2 regions of the Comamonas thiooxydans genome follow, and region 2 is predicted to be linked to the other one. Evidence: predicted binding sites of a transcription regulator. Region 2 holds the regulator's gene; the other holds the start of a gene.
What was found. The regulator FNR, encoded in region 2, switches genes on or off when oxygen is low (the NO sensors DNR and NnrR bind a similar motif). The targets are predictions, from matches to a motif close to TTGATNNNNATCAA.
Positions count from the first base shown of each region.

Region 1: CTR2_RS13995 (PHA/PHB synthase family protein) is a predicted target of FNR. The motif match lies at 1,520-1,533, and genes of this name have one in related genera.

Region 1 is NZ_AP026738.1:3,055,316-3,058,722, forward strand. Features, by position in the region: gene CTR2_RS13995 (PHA/PHB synthase family protein) at 1-1,369, opposite strand, end outside; gene CTR2_RS14000 (hypothetical protein) at 1,574-1,888, shown strand; gene CTR2_RS14005 (purine nucleoside phosphorylase YfiH/LACC1 family protein) at 1,805-2,722, opposite strand; gene maiA (maleylacetoacetate isomerase) at 2,733-3,398, opposite strand.
Region 2 is NZ_AP026738.1:2,146,674-2,150,080, reverse strand. Features, by position in the region: gene hemN (oxygen-independent coproporphyrinogen III oxidase) at 1-828, opposite strand, end outside; gene fnr (fumarate/nitrate reduction transcriptional regulator Fnr) at 1,097-1,819, shown strand; gene CTR2_RS09870 (hypothetical protein) at 1,883-2,146, opposite strand; gene CTR2_RS09865 (FixH family protein) at 2,411-2,716, opposite strand; gene ccoG (cytochrome c oxidase accessory protein CcoG) at 2,843-3,407, opposite strand, start outside.

The DNA of each region.
Region 1 (3,407 bases), 910 kb from region 2:
GCGGCGTCTCGCCCTTGAGGTAGTTGCCCACCACATAGTTCCAGACCAGATCGTTCGGGCGCAGAAAGCTGAAGGTGGATGCCATGTCCTGGCCCTTCATCAGCCCGCCCTTGCCCATTTGCATCTCGCGCAGGCGCACCATGTTTTCATCGATGAAGATGTCCAGAATGCCTGTGTCGCGAAAGTCGATCAATGTGGTCAGCAGTGTCATGCTGGCGACGGGAAAAACATGGGCCTCCACCTTGGCCGCAGCAGTCTTGTTGCCTGTCTTTGCAGCCGCAGCGCGGCTGCTGCGGGCCTTGGCAGCTTGCGGCTGTCCATGCTCACGGGCATGGCGTGCAGCCAGCACTGCCATGGCAGTGGAAAGCATGGTGCCGCCCACGCAGAAACCCAGCACATTGATCTGCGGCGCCTCGCAGATATCCTGAACCGTGCTCACAGCCTTGAGCACGCCATCTTCAATGTAGTCATCCCAGCTCTTGTGCGCCTGGCTTTCATCGGGATTGCGCCAGCTGACCACAAAGGTGCGATGCCCCTGACTGACGGCATAGCGAATGACGGAGTTGTCCGGCTGCAAGTCCAGAATGTAGAACTTGTTGATACAGGGTGGCACCATCAGAAAAGGCTTCTCGAACACCTTGGCAGTCAGCGGCTTGTATTCGATGAGCTGGAACAGCTCGTTCTCGAAAACCACTGCGCCTTCGGTGGTCGCCACGTTCTTGCCCACGGTGAACAGGCTTTCGTCGGTCATGGAGACATGACCCTGGCGCATGTCCGCCAGCAGATTGGCAATGCCCTGAGCCAGGCTCTCGCCCTTGGTTTCAACAACCTTGTTGAGCGCATCGGCGTTCAGCGCCAGAAAATTGCTGGGGGCCATGGCCGCCACCCATTGCTCGACCGCAAAACGCACGCGATTGCGCGTTTTCTCATCGCCCTGCACCGCTTCGGCCATACCGGTCAGCATGCGACTGCCCAGCAGGTAATTGGCTGCGGCCATCGATGCAACGGGATTGGCACTCCATTCGGGCTTGGCGAAGCGCTTGTCCTTGGCCAGCAGGGCCTGAATCTGTTTGCCATCTGCCAACGACTGCACCGACTGCAGGTATTCCTGCTGCAGCCCCTGCAGTTTGGCCGCATCGAACTGCACCGCCTGAGCCGAACCCGTTGCCATCTGGGGCATGGCCGATTGCATGGCATCCATGATTCCAGCCCAAGGGTTGGGTGCAGCCCCCAGACCTGGCACGGCACTGAGCCCCATGGGAGCACCGGACTGCATCTGCTGAAGCGTCTGGAGGCTCTTGCTCCACTGCTCCTGCCAGAATTGTTGAATGGATTGGCCAGCCTGGCCCCAGCTCGGGTCAAAATTCATGCTTACATCCTAGTCAAGGCAAGCGACCGACGATCTCAGGGTCTGGGGACGCTTGCGGAATCTGCAATACGGCTCACACGGCGGCATTGTCACCTATGTGCCAGGCAGTTCCGACAAGAAGCGGCCTCATTTTGTCGTTGTGAAGCTGTTTTGACACAAAGCAACCCGGAGCCAGCATGCTTTCTGGCTCATTACAGAAACACCATGTACCTCATTGCCATCGCCTGGATGTACGTTGTCGTGATGATGACGATCGCCGAGGCCGCCAGCCCCGGCGGCACCCTGCTGGGTGCATTTTTCACCTTTGTGCTCTATGGTCTGCTGCCACTTTCCATCGTGCTCTACATACTGGGCACGCCGGCCAGGAAGCGCCGTCTCAAGGCCCGGCAGGAACAGGAAGCGCTAGCTGCAGAACACGCGCCCCCCAGCCCAGGCTCAGGCGTCGCGCCAGATACTGGCAGCCAGCCGCCCGCTGCCGCCCAGACGGGCGGCGTCGCGCCGGTGCGAGAAGAAACGTGATGCATTGCTGACCGTGCACCAGGGCAGACTGCCATCGTTGCCGAAGATCGCAGCAATGCCCAATGCAGCAAGCCGCTGGCGTGCCAGCTGCGCCAGATCGGCCAGATATTTGGTGCTGCTGCCCGGTACCGGCACAAAGTGTCGTGCCGCCTCGGCGTCATGCGCCACGAAGATATCGCGCACTTCGCCCCCCACTTCGAAAGACTCGGAACCTATGCATGGGCCTAGCCAGGCCTGGGTGCGGGCGGCAATCCGGAACGGCTCCGTATCGGCCGCTGAAAGCGATGGCTGCGCCTGCACTTTCCGGGAAAAAGACTCGAAAAGCATCTCCAGCACACCGCCCGGCAACGGCCCCTCAGACTGCTGTCTGCCGGGAGGCATGCCGGCCAGGCCACGCCAGCCCGCATGGGCCGCGCCCACGACCAGCCCCGAATCATGGGCCAGCAACACGGGCAGACAGTCCGCCACCATGACGGTGCAGACCACGCCTGCATCATCGGTCACACAGGCATCGAAGGCCGCACCATTGGACTCGGCCACATTGCCTGCGTCCAGCGTCAGCACATCCACGCCATGCACCTGCTGCAAGAACGCCGTGCAGGCACCGGGGGTACGGGTCTGCAGCACCGCGTTGAACAGTTCACGGTTGCGGCGCACGTGAGCGGGGTTGTCGCTCACGTGGTCGCCCAGGTTCATACTGCCCCAGGGTGCCTGACTGACGCCGCCCTCGCGCGAGGTGCAGATGGCATGCACGCCGGGCAGAGCCGGCCAGTCAGGGACCAACCAGGAGTCGGGCCAGAGGTCCGGAGGGCCCGGCCTATAGGTCTTGCTCATGGCGCCCTCTTCACTCCGCATCCGGACAGGCCGAAGGGTGAGCCTGCTGGAAAGCCGGCAGCGCATTGCAGCGCTCCGCCACGCCCATCAGACGCGGAAGTCCGTCCAGATTCACATTGAAGCGCTGGGCATTGAAGATCTGCGGAATCAGACAGCATTCGGCCAGGGTCGGCGCATCGCCCCAGCATAACTCCGAGGGCGGCAAACCATCAGCCATGCGTTCGGCATCCAGCAGCGCCAGTTGACGCTCGAAAGCTTCCAGGCCGGAGCGCACCCAGTGCGCATACCAGCCCGTCTTGGCTTCATCGCTTGCACCCATTTCATGCACCAGATACTTGAGCACGCGCAGATTGTTGAGCGGATGGATCTCACAAGCCACCATCTGCGCCAATGCGCGCACATGGGCACGGCCCAGTGCATCTCTGGGCAGCAATGGTGTTTCAGCATGCGTCTCATCGAGATATTCGATGATGGCCATGGACTGCGTGAGCCAGTGCCCCTCGTCCGTCACCAGTGCAGGCACCAGCGTGTCGCCCACATGGGAGGCATAGGCCGCAGCCTTTTGTTCGCCGCGCACCAGATGCACGGGCACAGAGTCATAGGACAGCCCCTTGAGTTGCAGCGCAATGCGCACACGATAAGAGGCGGAAGAACGGAAATAGGTATGCAGCTTCATGATGCGAGC
Region 2 (3,407 bases):
GGCGCCGGAGAGCATGTTCAGCTTGTCCTGTCCCATGGGCAGGTCTGCCGATTCGATACGCCTTTGCGGCTTGAAGCGCTCGGGCAGATGCGCATAGGCATACAGTGCAATGCGATCGGGACGCAGCTCATTGACCTGTGCCAGCGTGCGCGCAAAAGACTCGGGCGTTTGTCTGGGCAAGCCGTAGATCAGATCCACATTGATGGAGACAAAGCCCAGGCGGCGTGCCTCGGCCACCAGCGCAAATACTTGCTCGGCGGGCTGCTCGCGGTGCACCGCTTTCTGCACCGCGGGATCAAAGTCCTGCACGCCAAAGCTCAGTCGATTGAACCCCATGTCCTTGAGAGCTCTCAGCCGCTCGTTGCTGACGGTGCGCGGATCGACCTCGATGGAGTACTCGCCCGCGGGATCCAGCTTGAAATGCTCACGCATCAAGACCATCAGCTGCTGCAACTCTGCATCGCTGAAGAAGGTCGGTGTGCCTCCGCCCAGATGCAGCTGGCTTACGAGCTGGCCTTTGCCGCAATGCTCGGTATGCATGGCCAGCTCGCGGCTCAAGTAGTCCAGATACTCGGCAGCCTTTTCATGATGCTTGGTCACGATCTTGTTGCAGGCGCAGTAATAGCAAAGCGACTCACAGAACGGCACATGCACATAAACGGACAGGGGCAAAGCGCGCGAGCCAGAATGCGTCTTGCGCTGCTTGAGTGCCAGTATGTAGTCGTCTGCACCAAAAGCCTCAACAAAACGGTCGGCTGTTGGGAACGATGTGTAGCGTGGGCCGGGGATATCGAAGCGGCTCAGCAACTCAGGTGTGACTGCGGTCATAACTGGGAGTTAGGGTGCGCCCACACTCTGTATGGAGCATATTTCAATGGAAATCAGATCCTGAAAATCATGCCCAAAATAGGCAAAAGCGCATGTTTTTGAACGAATATAGGCAATGTGCCCCAAGGCAATCACCCTGTCCTTGATGAAAATCAAGAGACCTCAAGGCAAGTGCTGCGACAATTTGATCCATCTCATCTTCAACCACGAGGTCAATGACCAGCGCGACTCTCCACTCTGTGTCTGTCTGCGCCGTTGCTAAAAGCCCATGAATCTTCAGACCATCAAAGCATCCTGCTCCAACTGCAATCTGCGTGAACTGTGCATGCCCATGGGCCTGGACGATGAACAAATGGAGCGCATTGACGAGATTGTGGCCACGCGCCGCAAGGTCAAGCGCGGCGGGCTGCTGTTTCGCAATGGCGAAGAGTTCACCTCGCTGTATGCCATTCGAACCGGCTTCTTCAAGACCAGCGTGGCCACCGAAGACGGACGCGATCAGGTCACAGGCTTTCAGATGGCTGGCGAAATCATTGGTCTGGACGGCATCGTCAACGACCACCACACTTGTGATGCCGTGGCTCTGGAAGACGCCGAGGTCTGCGTCATGCCGTTTGACAAACTGGAGCAGCTCTCGCGCGAGGTCACGGCCCTGCAGAACCATGTGCACAAGGTCATGAGCCGCGAAATCGTGCGCGAGCATGGCGTGATGCTGCTGCTGGGCAGCATGCGGGCCGAAGAGCGCCTGGCGGCCTTTGTGCTGAACCTGGTTCAGCGTCTGTCGGCACGCGGCTTTTCCAAGTCGGAGCTGGTGCTGCGCATGACGCGCGAAGAAATCGGCAGTTACCTGGGCCTCAAGCTCGAGACCGTGAGCCGCACTTTCTCCAAATTTGCAGAGGAAGGCATTGTGGAAGTCAAGCAGCGCCACCTGCGCATCCTGGATACCGAGGCGCTCAAACGCATCGTCAACAGCCAGCAATGTCAGAGCTGAACCAAGTCGGCAGACACTCTCAGGACAAAGCCCGCGGACAGCGGGCTTTTTTGTCTGCGCGAGTTACTCGGGCAGAGGCTCCGAAACGATGCCGCCATTGAGATCGCTGACGGAGCGCCCCAGCATCACCGTCATCGCACCTCCGACCAGGGTCACGACCCAGAAGGCAAAAAAAGCGACCGTATAGATGGCCTGGCGCGACCAGTCCAGGGGGGAACCCAGCCAGTGCACATCCAGCGGATCCACAAAGGCGAAAACCACCATCTCCATGATTGCCGCCGCCAGAAAGGCCGGCCAGACAATCCACATCCAGCGTCGAGCATCCATCCTGATTCTCCTTGGGCTGTGGGCTTGGTCATATTTTGCACAACAGTGGTGACCGTTCATGCAGGACTTCGGGCATGCACCGTGGCGGGAAACCCTGAATTGCTCTCTTTTCAGTAGCATCCTGCGCTATCTGAATATCAAAAAACCATTTACGTCTACATCAACGTTATACGGAGCATGCGCACCACGCTCTGATTTTGATATCGGCAACAAAAAAGGCCGCAAAAGCGACCTTGGCGGAGCAAGGAGCAAGCTCCGGAGCGCTCAGCGATCCAGCGGATGGTCCTTGGCTGGCGTGGCCGCATGATTGCGGCCGGTGACTGCTGGGGCCAGGCTTTTTTCACTTTCGCTCAGGCGCTGGTTGATTTCCATGCCATGGCGGTAGTAGTCAGGGTCAATCACGGGATCGGGCCTGCTCAGTGCGATGTATGCCGTGGCAAAGCCGGCAATCACCACGATTACCGGACCGGCGATGATGAGCCAGACATGGGCAAACTTCCACCAGGGCTTGCCGTCCTCGGGGTGGATGATCTTGGCCGTTTGCGAGACCTTGGCTTGTGCTGCCGACATGATGAAACCTCTTTCCAAAATTCTGGCCACCCAGGCACACATGGCAGGGTGGCATAAATTGTTGCCGATTGGCGGTGCCCTTGTCCGGCCTCCGTGATGGCTCACGAAAACCGGCAAGACCTGGCATTAACGCGGCACCAGGAACACCGTCTTCTCGGAAATACGCCCTGCTCCGGCAGTCACTGCGTCCACATTGAAGTGTACGGGGTGCGAGCCGGGAGTTGCTGAGCCATACGGAATCTGCAGCCGCACTGCAATGCCGCGTGTCTCTGCAGGGCCAACGCTCACTTCCTGCTCGGATGCGACTTCCAGATTCTCCAGGCCCACGGCGCTGATACGGTAGCGCTGCTCGGACTCGGTGGCATTCATGATCTGCAGACGGTAGACGTTCTCCAGCTTGCCGCCCGCCACGATGCGCGAAAGCGCAGCACGATCGCGAATCACGTCGACCTTGAGCGGCTCGCGCAGCACCAGACTGGCGATCATGGCAGCGCTGAGGGCCACCAGCACGGCTGAGTAGATCAGCACACGCGGACGGAAAATGCGGCGAATCATCTGCACCTGCTTCCACGCCTTCGCCACGGCATTCTGAGTGGTCAATCGGATCAGGCCACGCGGATACTCCATCTTGTCCATCACGGAGTTGCAGGCATCGATGCACAGACCGCAGCCGATGCACTCGTACTGCAGC